Thermus aquaticus: one gene and its partners. The protein of the gene in region 2 interacts with the protein of the main gene of each other region in a pairwise test. Links are inferred from orthologs where the notes say so. Each region holds a gene or a part of one and is shown on either strand. Other genes may lie near its edges. The genes, in order: ctaD, BVI061214_RS08920 and dnaE.

Region 1 (6,646 bases), 1.1 Mb from region 2 along the record:
CAGACCCTGGTGGGGCCCCACCGGGACGACCTGGTCTTCCTCCTTGGGGGCCGCCCCGCCCACCGCTTCGCCAGCCGGGGGGAGGCCAAGGCCCTGGCCCTGGCCCTGCGCCTGGCGGAGCACCGCCTCCTCAGCGAGCACCACGGGGAGCCTCCCCTCCTTCTGGTGGACGAGTGGAGCGAGGAGCTGGACGAGGCCCGCCGCGCCGCCCTCCTGGCCTACGCCAAAAGCCTTCCCCAGGCCATTCTGGCCGGGCTTCTGGCCCCGGAGGGGGTGCCGGTATGCTGGGTGCAGGAGGGGGTGGTCCTGTGCCCTGGCGGGTGAAGGAGGTCATCCCCGAGGCCCTGAAGCGGGCCGGGGGAAAGGAGAGGCTCAAGCGGGGTCTGGTCCTGGCCGCCTGGCGGGAGGTGGTGGGCCGGGAGCTGGCCCAGATCACCGAGCCCGTGGCCCTGGAAGGGGGGGTCCTCCTGGTCCAGGTGCCCGACCCCGTGGTGGCCCACCAGCTCACCTACAGCCGCCTGGCCCTCCTCAGGCGCTACGAGGAGCGCTTTCCCGGGATGGTCAAGGAGATCCGCTTTCAGGTGGGAAGCGAGGCCCCAAGGCCAAGGAAAGAGGCCGAGGCCCCTTCTTCCGGACCAGGCCCGGAGGCGGGCCGCAAGGCCCTGGAGCTGGCGCAAAAGGCCCCCCCGGAGATGCGGGAGGCCGTGGCCCGGGCCGCCTTGGCCCTCTTTGGTAGGCAGAGGGGAAGCCCCTGCCCCATCTGCCAAACGCCCAGCGAAACCCACCCCTGCCCCACCTGCCGCCGCCTCCTCGAGGCCCCCTGGGTGCGCAAGGAGGCGGAGCGCCTCAAGCGGGGAAGGGCGAGCGCCCTAGAAGGCGAGGCCCTCCTGGTGGCCCGGCACCTGGCCCGGGAAGCCCTTCTTAGGGAGATGCAGGACCTCTACCCCGAGGCCCTTCGGGACGAGGCCCTTAGGCCCCTCCTCCAGGACCTGGCCCGGCGCTTCCAGGCCCTCTTCCCCGAGGAACCCCTTCCCGAAGGGATCAGAAGCCTCCTACAGAGGTCCTAGGTGCCCGCACTTTGGTGGCGCACCGTAGGGCGCCCAAGTCGGGCCTAAAGGCTTTTCTGGGGCCCCCACCGCGGCGAAAACCGCAGTGGGGTACTCAAAAACCCCGCCCAAGGGGCGGGGGAAAGACCAGACCCTGGTGGGCGGCAGAGGACTTGAACCTCTGGCCTCTCGCTTGTAAGGCGAGCGCTCTGACCAGCTGAGCTAGCCGCCCATGGTGACCCCAGGGGGAATCGAACCCCCGTTTCGGCCTTGAGAGGGCCGCGTCCTGACCGCTAGACGATGGGGCCACGCACACCCAAAGGGCCCACGCGCCTACCCAGTTTAGGGCCTTGGGGCCGGACCCGCAACTCCCAAAAAGCGGGCCCCCTAGAAGGGGGCAGGTGGTGGGCCGTGCAGGATTCGAACCTGCGACCTACCGATTAAAAGTCGGTTGCTCTGCCAGCTGAGCTAACGGCCCAAGGCCTTCCCGATTATAGGGGGCTAAGAGGACCTGCGCAAGGTTTCCATGATGAAGAGGCCCAAGGCCTCCTCCCGGGCCCGGGACCTCAGGGCCTCCAGGTCAAAAGGGCGGGGGGCCAGGGGCTCCAGGGCCTCCTTGGGCAGGGGGGCCGACTCCAAGAAGGCGAAGAAGGCTGGATCCACCCAGGGAGGCACCCAGGCCCCGCTCCGGCAGAGGAAGACCCGGTGGAAGACCCCCTCCACCCTGCCCCCTGGGTCCACCTCCCGCCTTAGGGGCACCCTGGGCTCGGGCTCCTGGGCCGGGTCCCGCCAGGGCGGGTAAAAGACCTTTAGGCGGGCTCCCAGGCGGTGGTAGTAGACCATCCAGTCGTCGCAGGCGGGCTCTGTTCCCAGGGGCCGGTAGCCCGCGTCGTGGTGAGGGTCAAAGAGAACCACCTCCTCCACCCCCTGGCGCACCCTCTCGTGAAAGGCCAAGGCGTTGGAATCGGCATAGTAGAGCACCGCCCCCGGGGCGAAGGCGAAGCGGTCCCAAAACCCCTCCCACCCCCGGGCCTCCGGCAGGGGAAGCCCCCTCAGAAGAAAGGCCAGGGCCCGCTCCTCCCAGGCCTCGAGGAGATAGTAGGGGGTCTCAAAGTGGGCCCAGGCGAAAAGGGGATCGGGGCCCTGGGGCAGGGGGAAGAAGTAGTCAAAGTCCACCACCAGAAGCCGCATGCCTCAAGAAATAGCAAAGCCCCCCGCCCCTAGGGCAGGGGGCCTGGTTAGGACCGCTACCAGATGTAGAAGAGGACCACGATGAAGAGCCAGACCGCGTCCACCAGGTGCCAGTACATGCTGGCGGCCTCGAGGGTGCCGTGGCTGTGCAGGGTGATCTTGCCCCGGAGGGCCTGGAGGTAGGCCAGGATGAGGCCGAAGCCACCGATGACCACGTGCAGACCGTGGAGGCCCACGATGGTGAAGAAGGCCGCTGTCCAGAGGTTCTCCTGCCAGGAGGAGTGGTGGTGGAACTGGTAGAACTCCCAGGCCTGGAAGAGGAAGAAGAGAACGCCCAGGATGATGGTGACGAGGAGCCCAAAGCGGAAGGGGTTGAAACGGTCCCGCCTCAGGTCGTGGTGGGCGAAGTGGACGGTGAAGGAGGAGCTCACCAGGAAGAAGGTGTTGAGGAGGGCGAGCCAGAGGGCGGGCCGCTCCTCAGGGGGCGTGGCCGCCCCGGTGAGGCGCAGGTACAGGTACCCGGCGATGAGGATAGCGAAGAGGCCCACCTCCGAGACGATGAACCAGGCCATCCCCATCCAGGCGTTGGACTTGCCGGTTAAGGTGTGGTGCTCCACCGGGTAGCTGTACTCGTCCTCGAGGGCCCAACGGACGAGGCCGTAGGCGAAGAGGGCCAGGAAGACCCACATCCAGACGTTGGGCACCGGCAGGGCCGCCACGCTGACGAAGAAGGCGAAGAGGGTGGCGGCCGAGTAGAAGGGCCAGAAGGAGCTGTTGGGCAGGTGGATGTGGCTTGGGTCCTCCGGCTTCAGCTCCACCCCCTTCTTCTGCCAGTCGTAAAGGGGCCGCTCGGAGGGGAAGTCGGCGGGGAGCTTCACGTCAAAGTTGTGGGCCTTGGGCGGGGAGTCAGTGAGCCACTCCAGGGTGTAGCCGCCCCATGGGTTGGCGGGGGCCTTCTCCCCGGAGCGCAGGCTCTTCCACATGTTGTAGATCCAGACCAGGCCGCCCAGCCCCAGGATGAAGGCCCCGATGGTGGAGATCAGGTTCAGCTCGGGCCAGCCGGCGATGTCGGCGTTGTAGGTGTAGTAGCGCCGGGGCATGCCCAGGTAGCCCAGGACGTACTGGGGCAGGAAGGTGACGAGGTAGCCCACCAGGAAGAGCCAGAAGTGGAGCCGGCCCAGGCGTTCGTCGTACATGCGGCCCGTCATCTTGGGCCACCAGTAGTAAAGCCCAGCGAAGGCCCCAAAGCCCGAGCCCGCCATGAGGACGTTGTGGAAGTGGGCCACCACGAAGTAGGAGTCGTGGAACTGGTAGTCCAGGGGAGTCATGGAGAGCATGACCCCAGTGATCCCCCCGAGGAGGAAGTTGAAGATGAAGCCCAGCACCCAGTAGAGGGGGGTCTTCATCTGCAGGTGCCCGCCCCAGAGGGTGCCGATGATGTTGAAGAGCTTCACCCCCGTGGGCACGGCGATGAGGGCGGTGAAGAAGGCGAAGGCGATCTGGAAGATGGTGCTCTCCCCCACGGTGAACATGTGGTGGGCCCAGACCATGGTCCCCAGGACCACGATGCCCATCTGGGCCCAGACCATCTGCTTGTAGCCGAAAAGGGGCTTACGGGCGAAGGTGGAGGCCACCTCAGCCAGGATCCCCAGGTAGGGCAGGAGCATCACGTAGACCGTGGGGTGGGAGTAGAACCAGAAGAACTGCTGGAAGAGAACGGGATCCCCGCCGATCTCCGGGTTGAACCAGGTGAGGCCGATCTTCCGGTCCAGGAGGACCAGGAGGGTGGCGGCGGTGAGCCCCGCCAGGCTGAAGAGGTTGAGGACGCTGGCGGCGAAGACGCTCCAGACGTAGATGGGCATCTTCCAAAGGCTCATCCCCTGGGCCCTGAGGTTATAGATGGTGGCGACGAAGTTGGCGTTGCCCAGGAGGCTGGAGAAGCCCAGGAGGAGGATGGCCGCCATGTAAAAGTCCACCCCGCTCCCCGACTGCACGGAGAAGGGGTAGTAGAAGGTCCAGCCCACGCTGGGAGCCCCGCCGGGGAAGAGGTAGCTCATGAGGGCTAGGATGATGGCTCCCAGAAAGGCCCAGTAGCTGAAAGCGTTTATCCGGGGCAGGGCCACGTCCCTGGCCCCCAGCATCAGGGGCACCACGAAGTTGCCGAAACCGGTGAGCCCCGCCTGGATGATGAAGAAGAAGAGCATGGTGGCCCCGTGCAGGGTGAGGATCTGGTTGTACTGCTCCCCGGTCAGGAGCCCGTTGTTGGGCACCGCTAGCTGCGCCCGGATGAGGAGGGAGAAGACCCCCGCCAGGGCGAAGGCGAAGAAGGCGGTGGCCGTGTACATGAGGCCGATCTTCTTGTGGTCTACCGTGGTTAAGAGGTCCCAAAGGACCGCCCAGAAACCGGCTTTTGGCTTGGCGGTAATGGCCATCCTTACCTCCTAGAACTTGGGCAGAGCCTTGAAGTCCAGGCCCTCCACCTTAAGCCCCTCCAGGTAACGGACCAGGGCATCCAGATCTTCTTCGGACAGCTGGGGGAAGCCCGGCATCTTCACCCCCGGCTTCATGCTGGCGGGGTCTTTGATCCAGGCCTTCAGGTTCTCCGGGGTGTAGTCCACGATCCCCGCCCCCAGGCTCACGCGGTTGCCCACGAAGCCCAGCTCGGGCCCGATGACCGCCGGGGGCATCTTGCCCTGGACCCCGTGGCAGGCCATGCAGTTCTGCTGGAAGACCTCATGGCCTCGGGCGTCGGCCACGGGGGGCGTGTAGGCCTTGGCCGCCTCCACAAAGCGGTCAAACTCCTCCTTGGGCACCACCAGGACCCGGAAGAGCATGCGGGCGTGGCTGGGGCCGCAGAGCTCGGCGCAGAAGCCGTAGTAGTTCCCGACTTCTTTAGGGGTGAAGTGAATCAGAGTCTTTTGTCCCGGAATGGCGTCCCGCTTGCCCGCAAGCCCCGGCACCCAGAAGGAGTGGATCACGTCCTTGGAGGTGACCTCCAGCTCCACGGGAACCCCAGCGGGCAGGATGAGCTCGTTGGAGTTCCTGAGGCCAAGGGCGGGGTAGTGAAAGTCCCACCAGAACTGGTAGCCGGTGACCTCCACCTTCATGGCCCCGGGAATGGGGCGGTTTACCTGGATGAGGGCCTTGGCCGTGAGGCCGAAGAGGACCAGGATGATGCCCAAGGGGATGAGGGTCCAGATGACCTCGAGGCGGTCGTTCCCGTGGACCTGGGGCGGCTCCCCCTCCTGCCCCGGCCTGGCCCGGAACTTCCAGGTGACGTAGGCCAAGGCCCCGGCCACCACCAGAAAGATCACGATGGAGAAGAAGTAAACCCATGGCCAGAGAAAGGCCACCTCCTGGTTGAAGGAGCCCCCGGGGCGGGTGATGCCCACCCGGTGCGCTTCCTGGGCCAGACCCAGACCTAAAAAGCTCAGCGCCGCTACACCTCTTCTCATCCACTCCCTCCCTATAGCGCCCGATCCACCGCCATGCCCAAGAAGAGCAGGGCCAGATAGAGCATGGAGTATTTATACAGCGAAACCGCCGTCCTGCGCTCCGGCTGGCGGTAGAGGGCCAAGCTCTTTAGGATAAGCAAGCCGTTAAGGACCAGGCTGAGAACCAGGTAGAGGAGGCCAAGCTCCCCCATAAAGAGGGGCATGAGGGAAATCATGGCCGTGAGGAGGGCATAGAGGGCGATCTGCATCACCGTGACCTGCTCCCCCAGGACCACGGGGAGCATGGGCACCCCCACGGCCCGGTAGTCGTCCTGGATCATGAGGGCCAAAGCCCAGAAGTGCACGGGGGTCCAGAAGAAGATGAGGGCGAAGAGGTACCAGGCGAAGAGGTTGAGCTCCCCCGTCACCGCCGCCCAGCCCACCAGGGGCGGGAAGGCCCCCGCCGCCCCCCCGATGACGATGTTCTGCCAGGTGCGCCGCTTCAGGTAGAAGGTGTAGACCAGGACGTACCAGATGAGGCCCATAAGGGCCAGGGTGGCGGCCAGGAGGTTGGCCCCCCACCAGAGGAAGAGGAAGGCCAAGAGGGCCAGGACGAAGGCGAAGAGGAGGGCCTCCCGGCTTCCGATCTTCTGGGTGACCGTGGGCCTTTGGGCGGTGCGCTTCATGCGGGCGTCAATGTCCCGGTCCACCACCATGTTGATGGCGTTGGCGGCCCCTGCCATCATGTACCCCCCCAGGGCCACCAGGAGAAAGAGGCCCGTGCCCGGCCAGCCTTGGGCGGCGATGATCATGGAAAGGAGGGTGGTGAGGAGAAGGAGGCTGATGACCCGGGGCTTGGTGAGGGCCAGGTAGTCCTTCCAGGTAGCCCCGCCGGTCCCTCGGTGGACCTCGCCACCCCCCTCGCCTAGCTCCACCCGCCTGGCCCCCTGGGCCAAGGCGGCGGCTGAGAGGAGA
Region 2 (6,597 bases):
AGGCCAAAACGCTCCGTGGCCCCGCCAAAGGCCAGGCGGAAGCCCGTCATCACCTCGTCGGCGATGAGGAGGACGCCAAACTCCCTGGCCTCGTGGAGGGCCTTCAGGAAGTCCTCGGTGGGGACCAGCACCCCGGCGTTCCCCACCACCGGTTCAAAGATGATGGCGGCGATCTCCTCCCCCCGGCGCCTCAGGACCTCCCTGAGCCCCTCGGCGTCGTTGTACTCCAGGACCAGGGTGAGCCGGGCGTAGGCCTCGGGCACCCCGGCCGAGGAGGGCACCCCCAGGGTGAGGGCCCCGCTTCCCGCCTCCACCAGAAGGCCGTCGGCGTGGCCGTGGTAGTTCCCCCGGAACTTGACGATCAGGTCCCGGCCCGTGTACCCCCGGGCGAGCCTCAGGGCGCTCATGGTGGCCTCCGTCCCCGAGCTCACGAAGCGCACCAGCTCCACGCCCGGGTAGGCCGCCTTGACCTTTTTGGCTAGGGCCACCTCGAGGGGGTGGGGCGCCCCGAAGGTGAGCCCTCCCTCCATGACCTCCCGCACCCGGGAAAGGACTTTGGGGTGGGCGTGGCCCAGGATGAGGGGCCCCCAGCTCAGGACGTAGTCCAGGTAGCGGTTCCCGTCCGCGTCCCAGACGTAGGCCCCCTCGCCCCGCACCAGGTAAGGGGGAGTCCCCCCCACCGCCTTGAAGGCCCTGACCGGGCTGCTCACCCCGCCCGGGATGTGCCTCCCTGCCTCCTGGAAGTACGCCTCAGAAATGGGCCGCTCCATGCCCTCCACTCTAAGCGCCCCGCCGTGGCTTTACCACGGCGGGGGCCCCAAAGGCTTGGAATGACGGGCGGCCCTTTGGCGGGGCCCGGAAGAAGCCCTAATAGGTTAGCACCTTCCTGAGGGCGGCCAGGACCCTCCTGGCGTTGGGGCGGTAGAGGTCCTCAATGGCGCTGAAGGGCGGGTAGGGGGCGTCGTACCCCGCCACCCGGAGGACCGGGGCCTCGAGGTGGTCTATGGCCCCTTCGGCGATGCGGGCGGCCACCTCGGCCCCAAAGCCCCCGGTGCGCATGGCCTCGTAGACCACCACCGCCCGGCCCGTCTCCCGCACCGCCTCCAGGAGGGTGTCCTCGTCCAGGGGCACCAGGGTCTCCAGGTCCACCACCATGACCTCCACCCCTTCCCGGGCCGCCACCTCCGCCGCCTCCAGCATCACCTCCACCATCCCCCCGTAGCCGATCAAGGTGGCGGCCTTCCCCTGGCGCACCACCCGGGCCTTTCCCAGGGGCAGGGTGTAGTAGCCCTCGGGGACGGGGGCCCGGGCGCTCCGGTAGAGCTTGATGGCCTCCAGGAAAAAGACCGGGTCCTCGTCCTCTATGGCCGAAAGGAGGAGGCCCTTGGCCCTTTCTGGGCTCGAGGGGATTACCACCTTGACCCCCGGGGCGTGGGCCAGGATGGCCTCCGGGGAGTCGGCGTGCTGTTCCGGGGTGTGGACGCCCCCGCCGTAGGGAGCCCGCACCACCACGGGAAGGCCCACCCGCCCCCGGGAGCGGTGCCGCCACCGCCCCAGGTGGGAGAGGATCTGGTCCAGGGCGGGGTAGAGGAAGCCGGCGAACTGGATCTCGGCCACGGGGCGCATCCCCCCCATGGCCAGGCCGATGGCCATGCCTAGGATGCCGCTTTCCGCCAGAGGGGTGTCAAAGACCCGGCTTTCCCCGTGCTTGGCCTGAAGCCCCTCGGTGACCCGGAAGACCCCCCCAAGCCGCCCCACGTCCTCCCCGAAGACCAAGACCCTCCCGTCCCGGGAAAGGGCCAGGTCCAGGGCCTCGTTGATGGCCTGGACCATGTTGAGAAGGCGCGTCTTCTCGGCTACCATGCCTCCTCCACGTGGAGGCCCCGCCGCAGGGCCTCATAAGCCCGCCTCTGGTCGGGGCCCATCTCCTTGTAGACGTGCTCCACGATCTCCTCAGGCCTGGGCTCTGGGGCTTGGTCGGCCAGGGCCAGCTCCCGGGCGAACTCCTCCTCCAGCTCCTCCAGAAGAGCCCTTTCCCTCTCCTCGTCCCAGAGGCCTCTTTCCTCCAGGGCCTTCCTAAGGCGCAGGATGGGGTCCTTCCGCCGCCAGGCCTCCTCCTCCTCCCGGGTGCGGTAGCGGGTGGGGTCGTCAGAGGTGGTGTGGGGGGCCAGGCGGTAGGTGAGGGCCTCGAGGAGGGTAGGGCCTTCCCCCCGCCTCGCCCTTTCCACCGCCTTCTTAGCCTCCAGGTAGACGGCAAAGGCATCGTTCCCGTCCACCACCACCCCGGGCATGCCGTAGCCCTCGGCCCTACGGGCGATGTAGTCCACCCGCATCTGCTTGGCGCGGGGAACGCTGATGGCGTAGCCGTTGTTCTGCACCAGGAAGACCACCGGGGCCTGGAAGACGGCGGCGAAGTTCAGGCCCTCGTGAAAGTCCCCCTCGCTGGTGCCCCCGTCCCCGATGGAGGTGGCCACCACCCAGTCCTCCCCCCGGTACCGGCCCGCCAGGGCCAGGCCCACGGCCTGGGGAATCTGGGTGGCGATGGGGATGTAGGGGTTCACCACCCGCACCCCCTCGGGAAAGCCCCAGCCCGCCGGGTGGGCCCGCCAGTAGAGGATGAGGACGTGGATGGGGAGGCCCCTGGCGAGGAGCATGGCGCTCTCCCGGTAGGAGGGGACCACCCAGTCCCCCTCCCCTAGGGCCAGGGCCACCCCCACCTGGGCCGCCTCCTGGCCCATAAAGGGGGGGTAGACCCCAAGCCGCCCCTGGCGCTGGAGGGTGACGGCCTTCTCGTCAAAAAACCGGGCCCGGCGCATGGCCCGGTAGAGCCTCAGGGCCTCCCCCTCTTCCAGGGGGAACTCGCCCTTTTCCAGGTAGGCCACAGGCTTTAGCTTCACGCCAGGGAGTTTACCACAGGAGCCAGGCGCTCCAGGGCCACCATAAGCTCCTCCTCCTTCTTGCAGAAGGCGAAGCGGAAAAGCCCCTCCGGGGGGTCTTCCCAGTAGAAGGCCGAGGCGGGGATCAGGGCCACCCGGGCCCTTTCCACCAGGCGAAAGGCGTCCCACCCCGGAAGCTCGGCCATGAGGAAGTAGGTGCCCTCAGGGATGTAGACCCGAAGCCCCAGGGCCCTAAGCCTCCCGGCGAGAAGGTCCCGCCTTTTCCGGTAGCTTTCCCTCAAGGCCTCGTAAAAGCCTTCCCGCCTCGCCACCCTCAGGGCCTCGGCCACCCCGGCCTGGAGGGGGGAGGGGGCGGAAAAGCTGGTCCACTGGCGCATCCCGGCGATGGTGGGCATGAACGCCTTAGGCCCCACGATCCAGCCCACGCGGTAGCCGGTGGCCTCGAGGCGCTTCCCGGCGCTCCCCACGGTGAAGGTGCGCTCCGGGGCGAACTCCCTAAGGCGCCTGGGCCTCTCCCCGTAGTAGAGCTCGTCGTAGACCTCGTCGGAAACCAGAAAGAGGTCGTGCCTCCTGGCAAGCTCGGCGATGGCCTTTAGCTCCGCTTCCTTGAAGACGAGGCCCGTGGGGTTCATAGGCGTGTTCAGGAGGAGGAGGCGGGTCCTTGGGGCGATGGCCCTCTCCAAGGCCCCAAGGTCCAGCCGGAAGCCCCCTTCCTCCAGGGGAAGCCGCACCAGCCGGGCCTCGGCCCCGGCCAGGAAAGCGTCCGGCAGGTAGACGTCAAAGAAGGGTTCCAGGACCACCACCTCCTCCCCCGGCCCCACCAAGCTCTGGAGGAGGACGTAAAGGGCCTCGGTGGCCCCGGAGGTGACCACCACGGCCTCAGGCTCCACGCCAAACTCCTCCGCCAGGGCCTCCCTTAAAGCAGGAAGCCCGGCGGGAGGGGCGTACTGGTCGTAGCGGCCCAGGGCGCGGCGCACCGCCTCCAGGAGGAAGGGAGGCGGGGGGGTGGAGGGGAAGCCCTGGCCCAGGTTCACCGCGCCCAGGCGCTGGGCGAGGGCGCTCATCTTGGGAAAGATGCTCTCCTTGGCGGCCTGGGTCCGGGGGTGGAGGCGCATGGGGATAGGGTAGCGCAACTTTATGCCCGTGGGGAGAGGTCCCCTTGGGCGAGGCTTCTTGGCCTCGCTCCGTAGCCGCTTAGCCCGCCATCCGAAGGAGGGCGAGGAAGCTTTCCAGCTCCAGGCTGGCCCCGCCCACGAGCCCCCCGTCCACGTTGGGCATGGAGAGGAGGTCGGCGAAGTTCTTGGGGTTCACGCTTCCCCCGTAGAGGACGCGCACCCGGCTGGCGAAGGCCTCTCCGTAGCGCTCGGCGAGGGCCTGGCGGATGGCCTGGTGCATGGCCTCGGCGTCCTCGGGGGTGGCGTTTTTCCCGGTGCCGATGGCCCAGACGGGCTCATAGGCGATGACCAGGCGATCGGGGCTTTCGGGCTCCACGCCCTTAAGGCTCCCCAAAAGCTGGGCCAGGGTGTAGGGTACGGCCTCTCCCCTCTCCCGGACTTCTAGAGGCTCCCCCACGCAGAGGATGGGGGTGATGCCCTCCTCCAGAAGCCTTTTGGCCTTCTCCGCCACCAGCGCATCGCTTTCCCCGTGGTAGCGCCTTCTTTCCGAGTGGCCCACGATGGCGTAGCGGCATCCCAGGTCGGCGAGCATCCGGGCCGACACCTCCCCGGTGTAGGCCCCCTCCCGGTGGGCGGACACGTCCTGGGCCCCGTAGGCGACCCCCGTGCCCGAGAGGACCTCCTTGGCCACCGGGAGCATGGGGAAGGCGGGTAGGACCGCCGCCTCCGAGTCCAAGGGGGGAAGGAGCCTTTTTAGCTCCGCCAGCCAGACCCGGGCCTCCGAGGGAACCTTGTGCATCTTCCAGTTTCCTGCCACTAGCACACGCCGCATGGGGGCATCATAAAGGGAAAGCCCCCGCTCAAGAAAGAGGCGGGGGCCTGAGGAACTTTGTCTATTCCAGGACCTCAATCCCGGGAAGCGTGCCCTTCTCCAGGTACTCCAGGCTGGCTCCGCCCCCGGTGGACACGTGGCCAAAGCGGTCCTTCAGCCCCAGGCGGTTCACCGCCGCCACCGAGTCCCCGCCCCCCACCACGGTGAAGGCCCCTTCCAGATCCGCCAGGGCCCGGCCCACGGCCAGGGTCCCCTCGTCAAAGGGGGGCACCTCAAAGACCCCCATGGGCCCGTTCCAGAAGGCGGTGCGCACGCCCCTCAAGGCCTCCCGGAAAAGCTCCCGGGTCCTGGGCCCGATGTCCAGGCCCATGTAGGGCGTGGGGATGGCGTCGGCCGGGAAGACCTGGGTGGGCACGCCGGGCTCTATCTTTTCCGCCGCCACCACGTCGGCGGGCAGGTAGACCTTTACCCCCAGGGCCTCGGCCCGGGCCAGGAGGTCCCTGGCCAGGTCCAGGCGGTCCTCCTCCACCAGGCTTTTACCCACCTCCCCCCCCAGGGCCTTGATGAAGGTAAAGGCCATGGCCCCGCCGATGAGGAGGCGGTCCACCTTGGGCAGAAGGCTCTCCAGCACCCCGATCTTGTCGGAGACCTTGGCCCCGCCGATGACCACGGCGTAAGGCTTCTCCGGGTCGTGGAGAAGGCGGGAGAGGGCCTTCACCTCCTTTTCCATGAGGAAGCCGGCGTAGGCGGGGAGGAGCCTGGCCACCCCCACCACGCTGGCGTGGGCTCGGTGGGCGCTCCCGAAGGCATCCAGCACGAAGGCATCCCCCAGCTGGGCGTAGCGGCGGGAGAGCTCCGGGTCGTTCTTCTCCTCCCCGGGCTCAAAGCGCACGTTTTCCAGAAGGGCCACCTCGCCCGGGGCCAGGCCCTTCACGGCCTCCAAGGCCTCGTCGGAGCCCGGGCTATGGGGAACGAAGCGCGCCTTGGGGATGTGCCGGGCCAGGGCCTCGGCCACGGGGGTCAGTGAGTACTTGGGGTCGGGGCCCTTGGGGCGGCCCAGGTGGGAGAGGAGGACCAAAGAGGCCCCCCCCTCCAGGAGGTGGCGCAGGGTGGGAAGGCTTTCCAGGATCCGGGTCTCATCCTGGACCACGCCGCCCTGGATGGGGACGTTGTAATCCACCCGCACCAGGACCCGCTTCCCCCTGGGGTCCAGGTCCTTCAGGGTGCGCATCTAAACCCCCTTCCTGAGGACCAGCTCCACCAGGTCCGCCACCCGGTTGGCGTAGCCCCACTCGTTGTCGTACCAGGCGAAGACCTTGACCATGTTGCCCAGGGCCTTGGTCAGCTTGGCGTCCACGATGGAGGAGTGGGGGTCCATGACGATGTCCTGGAGGACGATCTCGTCCTCGGTGTAGGCCAGGATGCCCTTCAGGGGCCCTTCGGCGGCGGCCTTGAGGGCGGCGTTCACCTCCTCGGCGGTGACCTCCCGCTTGAGGAGGGCGGTGATGTCGGAGATGCTCCCCGTGGCCGTGGGCACGCGGAGGGCCATGCCGTCAAAGCGGCCCTTGAGGGAGGGCAGGACCAGAGCGGTGGCCTTGGCCGCCCCGGTGGTGGTGGGGATGATGTTGATGGCGGCGGCCCGGGCCCGGCGCAGGTCCTTGTGGGGCAGGTCCAGGAGCCGCTGGTCGTTGGTGTAGGAGTGGACGGTGGTCATGAGGGCCTTCTCCACGCCGAAGGCCTCCTCCAGGACCTT
Region 3 (4,210 bases), 920 kb from region 2 along the record:
AGGGACTGGGGGCCGGGCCCCAAGCCCGGCTCCTTTCTTTTTGGGCGCACCCATTGGGGCTTATGCCCTTGTTTCCTTCGGCCCACCAGCCCTAGTAAGCTCCCCAAGAGCCTTTTGCCGGGGCCCCCATGCTGGCTTGCGCCAGCATGTGGAAGGGCTTTTCTGGGGCCCCCACCGAGGCTCTCGCCGCGGTGGGGTACTTAAAAGGGCACCACCTCCTCCTTAGGCCCGCCCCCATTCCCCTGCAAAAAGACCTCCCGGTCCGGCACCAGGTAGGCCCTGTACCCTTCGGCCTCCAGAAGGCCCAAAGCCTCCTCCCCCACCCGGACCTCCCTCAGGGCGAAGAGGGCCTCGCCAAAAGGCCCCTGCACCCGGAGGTAAACAGGGAGGCTTCCCGGGTGCTCGTCTAGGAGGCTTTTGAGCCGGGCCACCCCCTTCTCGTCTAGTAGGGCGTGGTCCACCTCCACCTCCAGGGCCTTGGGGGCTTCCAGGACCTCCTCGAGGGTCCAGACCGCCTGGGCCAGGACCCTGAGCTCCTCGCCCTTCTCCACCTCCGCCAAGACCAAGAGGGGGATGTCCTCCTTGAGCTTGGGGGAGACCCCCTCGTAGGCCCGGCCGAAGACCACCACCTCCAGGGCCCCCGTCTCGTCGGAGAGGGTGAAGCGGGCCATCATCCCCCCCGAGCGGGTGGGCTTGCGCACCACCTCCTCTACCATGCCGGAAAGGAGGACCTTGGGCTTTCCCGGAAGCTCCCGCACGAACTCGGAAAGCTCCTCTATGGTGCAGCTCGCCACCTCCCTGAGCCCGGGGTAGCGGAGGACGGGGTGGCCGGAGACGTAGATGCCCAGGGCCTCCTTCTCGTAGCGGAGCATGGTGATCTCGTCCAGGGGCGAAGCCTCCACCAAAGGGGGCTCCTCCACCTCGGCGAAGAGACCCACGAGGCCGCTCCGCCCCCGTTCGCGGGTCTCGGCCGCCCAGCGGAGGAGGGGCTCCAGGGAGGCCAGGAGCCTGGCCCGATCCCCGAAGGCGTCCAGAGCCCCCGCCTTCACCAAGGACTCCAGGGCCCTTTTGTTGACCACCTGCTCGGGGAGGCGCTTTAAGAAGTCCCCCAGGCTCTTAAAGGGCCCTCCCCGCTCCCTCTCCTCCAGGATGGCCCGGGCGGCCATCTCCCCCACGTTCTTCACCGCCGAAAGCCCGAAGAGGATCTCCTCCCCCACCACCTTGAAGTCAAAGCCGGAGCGGTTGACGTCCGGGGGCAGAACGGGGATGCCCAGGGCCCGGGCGTCCCGGATGTACTCGGCCACCTTGTCGGAGTCGTGGCGCTCCACGGAGAGGAGGGCGGCCATGAACTCCACGGGGTAGTGGGCCTTCACGTAGGCGGTCTGGTAGGAGAGGAGGCTGTAGGCCGCTGCATGGCTCTTGTTAAAGCCGTAGTTGGCGAAGGCCTCCAGCATGTCAAAGAGGCGGTTGGCCTCCTCCTCGGGCACGCCCCGCTCCTTGGCCCCCCGAACGAAGCGCTCCCGGTGTTTTTGCATCTCCTCCACCCGCTTCTTTCCCATGGCCCTCCGGAGTAGGTCCGCCTCCCCCAGGGAGTACCCCGCCACCTGAGAGGCGATCTGCATGATCTGCTCCTGGTAGACGGGGATGCCGTAGGTCTCGTCCAGGATGGGCCTCAGGTACTTCTCGGCGTGGGGGAACTCGGCGTAGCTCACGGGCTCCTGGCCGTGGTGGCGGCGGATGTAGGTGGGGATGTGCTCCATGGGCCCGGGGCGGTAGAGGGAGACCAGGGCGATGATGTCCTCCAGGCGCCTGGGCTTCAGGCCCCGCACCGTGGCTGTCATCCCCCCGGACTCCAGCTGAAAGACCCCTTTGGTCTCCCCCCGGGAGAGGAGCTCAAAGGTCTTGGGGTCGTCCAGGGGAAGGCGGTCGTAGTCCAGCTCCACGCCTTTGGACTCCTTGACGATCCGCCTGGCCTCGTCCAGGAAGGTGAGGGTGCGGAGGCCCAGGAAGTCCATCTTTAAAAGCCCCAAGGCCTCCACCGCCCCCATGTCGTACTGGGTCACGGGGCGGCCCTCCTGGTCCCGCATGAGGGGCACCAGGTCGGTAAGGGGCTCGGCGGCGATGACCACCCCGGCGGCGTGGACGGAGGCGTGGCGGTTCAGGCCCTCGAGGCGCATGGCCACCTCAATGACCTGGCGGATCCGCTCGTCCTTCTCCATCTCCGCCCTTAGCTCCGGCACCACCTGGATGGCCTCCTGTAGGGGCTTGGGCTTGCCGAACTGGACGGGGATCAGCTTGGCCAGCTCCTCCGCCTTCTTGTGGGGGATGCCGTAGACCCGGGCCACGTCCTTGAGGGCGGCCTTGGAGGCCAGGCTCCCGAAGGTGCCGATCTGGGCCACCTTGTCTTCCCCGTACCGCTCCCGCACGTACTGGATGACCCGGTCCCGCTCCCGGTCGGAGAAGTCGGTATCTATGTCGGGCATGGAGACCCGCTCCGGGTTCAGGAAGCGCTCAAAGAGGAGGCCGAAGCGCAGGGGGTCAATGTTGGTGATGCCCACGGCGTAGGCCACCAAGCTCCCGGCGGCGCTCCCCCTTCCCGGCCCCACGGAGACCCCGTGGCCCCTGGCCCAGTTGATGTAGTCCTGGACGATGAGGAAGTACCCGGGGAAGCCCATGCGCTCAATGACGGAAAGCTCGTAAAGGGCGCGGTGAAGGATGGCCTCGGCGGTCCACTCCCGGACCCCCTCCAGAGGAGGAAGCCGCTTCCTTAGCTCCTCCCAGGCCTTCTCCTCCACCCGGGCCAGGGCCTCGGCCAGGGCCCTTTCGTCCCCGTGGGGGGGCATCGTTCCCAGAAGGCGGAGGACCTCCCGGTAGAAGGCCTCGGTGATGCGGTCGGGGTAGCGCCTTAGGAGGCCCAAAAAGGTGAGCTCCCTGAGGTACTGGGCCTCGGTGCGCCCCTCGGGGAGGGGGAAGCGGGGGATGCGGTAGACCATCTTGTCCCCGATGGGCAGGTCCACGTCGCACATCCGGGCGATCTCCACGGTGTTGTCAAAGGGCTCGTCCCCCCACTCCGCCTCGGGAAGCATGGCCCGCATCTCCTCCGGGGTCTTCACGTAGAACTCGTCGCAGGGAAAGCGCCAGCGCTCGGGGTCGTCCAGGGTGGTCTTGGACTGGATGGCGAGAAGGACCTCGTGGGCCCGGGCATCCTCCTTGCGCACGTAGTGGCCGTCGTTGGTGGCCACCATGCCCAGGCCGTACTTGCGGGCGAACTCCTTGAGGACCTGGTTGACCTTTTTCTGCTCGGGGAGGCCGTGGTTTTGGATCTCAATGAAAAAGCGGTCGCCGAAGATGGAGAGGTACTCGTTGAGGCGGGCCTCGGCCAGGTCTAGGCGGTCCTGGAGGATAAACTGGGGGATCTCCGCCCCCAGGCACCCGGAGAGGGCGATGAGGCCCTGGGCGTGCTCCCGCAGGATCTCCCGGTCAATGCGGGGCTTTTCGTAAAAACCCTCCAGGTAGGCCCTCGAGGCCAGGCGTACCAGGTTCTGGTAGCCGGTGAAGTCCTTGGCGAGAAGGGTGAGGTGGAAGTAGCCGCCGTCTAAGCCCTTCCCCCTCTTGCGGTCAAAGCGGCTCTCCGCCGCCACGTAGGCCTCGTAGCCGATGATGGGCTTCACCCCCATGGCCGTGGCCTTTTTGTAGAACTCCACGGCCCCGAAGAGGTTGCCGTGGTCGGTCATGGCCAGGGCGGGGTCCTCGGGCGTGGTCTCCTTGACCCACTTCAGGAGGTCCTGGAGCTTGGCCGCCCCGTCCAGGAGGGAGAACTGCGTGTGTTGGTGCAGGTGGGCGAACTTGAGCTTGGACCCCATACCCCACCAGTTTAGGGCTTAGACTTGGGGCAGGTGATGGACGCGCCCTTCCCCCAGGAAGAGGCCCTCGAGGCCCTCTTCACCCCAAAGCGGAGCCGGCCCCTTATACCCTTGTTTCCTGTTTCCTTCGGCCTACCATGCCTGGTAGCTTCCCCGAGAACCTTTTGCCGGGGCCCCCATGCTGGCTTGGGCCAGCATGGGGTGGGATTACCCCTCTCCAAGGGGTCCTAGGCGGGATCCGGGCGGAGGACCTTTGGGCCCCATGACCCTAGGCCAGCTTCGGGAAGAGGTCTGGAACTTCCTGGCCCGCCACGACCTGGCCCTCCACCCCACGCCCCCCCACGGCC

What was found.
Region 1: the proteins of BVI061214_RS08920 (region 2) and ctaD interact in binary tests that used the Escherichia coli proteins (3 or more experiments, as listed by UniProt). The link is inferred for Thermus aquaticus from one-to-one orthologs.
Region 3: the proteins of BVI061214_RS08920 (region 2) and dnaE interact in binary tests that used the Escherichia coli proteins (3 or more experiments, as listed by UniProt). The link is inferred for Thermus aquaticus from one-to-one orthologs.

Annotation. Positions count from the first base shown.
Region 1 is NZ_LHCI01000106.1:373,526-380,171, forward strand. Bases 1,982-4,985 are described here. They hold ctaD (cytochrome c oxidase subunit I), read right to left. Parts: upstream 4,670-4,985; coding sequence 2,294-4,669; downstream 1,982-2,293. Other genes in these bases: BVI061214_RS02980 (hypothetical protein), read right to left, coding at 1,982-2,237; coxB (cytochrome c oxidase subunit II), read right to left, coding at 4,679-4,985. Outside these bases: DNA replication/repair protein RecF, read left to right, coding at 1-324; BVI061214_RS02960 (DciA family protein), read left to right, coding at 309-1,067; more of BVI061214_RS02980, read right to left, coding at 1,548-1,981; more of coxB, read right to left, coding at 4,986-5,692; BVI061214_RS02995 (heme o synthase), read right to left, coding at 5,704-6,646. UniProt on the Escherichia coli protein: Cytochrome bo(3) ubiquinol oxidase is the terminal enzyme in the aerobic respiratory chain of E.coli that predominates when cells are grown at high aeration.
Region 2 is NZ_LHCI01000106.1:1,460,725-1,467,321, reverse strand. What follows is about bases 1,954-4,908. They hold BVI061214_RS08920 (pyridoxal phosphate-dependent aminotransferase), read right to left. Parts: upstream 4,013-4,908; coding sequence 2,894-4,012; downstream 1,954-2,893. Other genes in these bases: BVI061214_RS08910 (phosphoglycerate kinase), read right to left, coding at 4,906-4,908; tpiA (triose-phosphate isomerase), read right to left, coding at 4,092-4,844; pdhA (pyruvate dehydrogenase (acetyl-transferring) E1 component subunit alpha), read right to left, coding at 1,954-2,897. In the rest of the region: hemL (glutamate-1-semialdehyde 2,1-aminomutase), read right to left, coding at 1-770; BVI061214_RS08930 (alpha-ketoacid dehydrogenase subunit beta), read right to left, coding at 868-1,863; more of pdhA, read right to left, coding at 1,857-1,953; more of BVI061214_RS08910, read right to left, coding at 4,909-6,075; gap (type I glyceraldehyde-3-phosphate dehydrogenase), read right to left, coding at 6,076-6,597. UniProt on the Escherichia coli protein: Shows aminotransferase activity with methionine and histidine as substrates, and to a lesser extent also with phenylalanine.
Region 3 is NZ_LHCI01000106.1:539,281-543,490, reverse strand. It holds dnaE (DNA polymerase III subunit alpha), read right to left. Parts: upstream 3,864-4,210; coding sequence 201-3,863; downstream 1-200. Other genes in the region: BVI061214_RS03880 (5-formyltetrahydrofolate cyclo-ligase), read left to right, coding at 4,126-4,210. UniProt on the Escherichia coli protein: DNA polymerase III is a complex, multichain enzyme responsible for most of the replicative synthesis in bacteria. This DNA polymerase also exhibits 3' to 5' exonuclease activity. The alpha chain is the DNA polymerase catalytic subunit.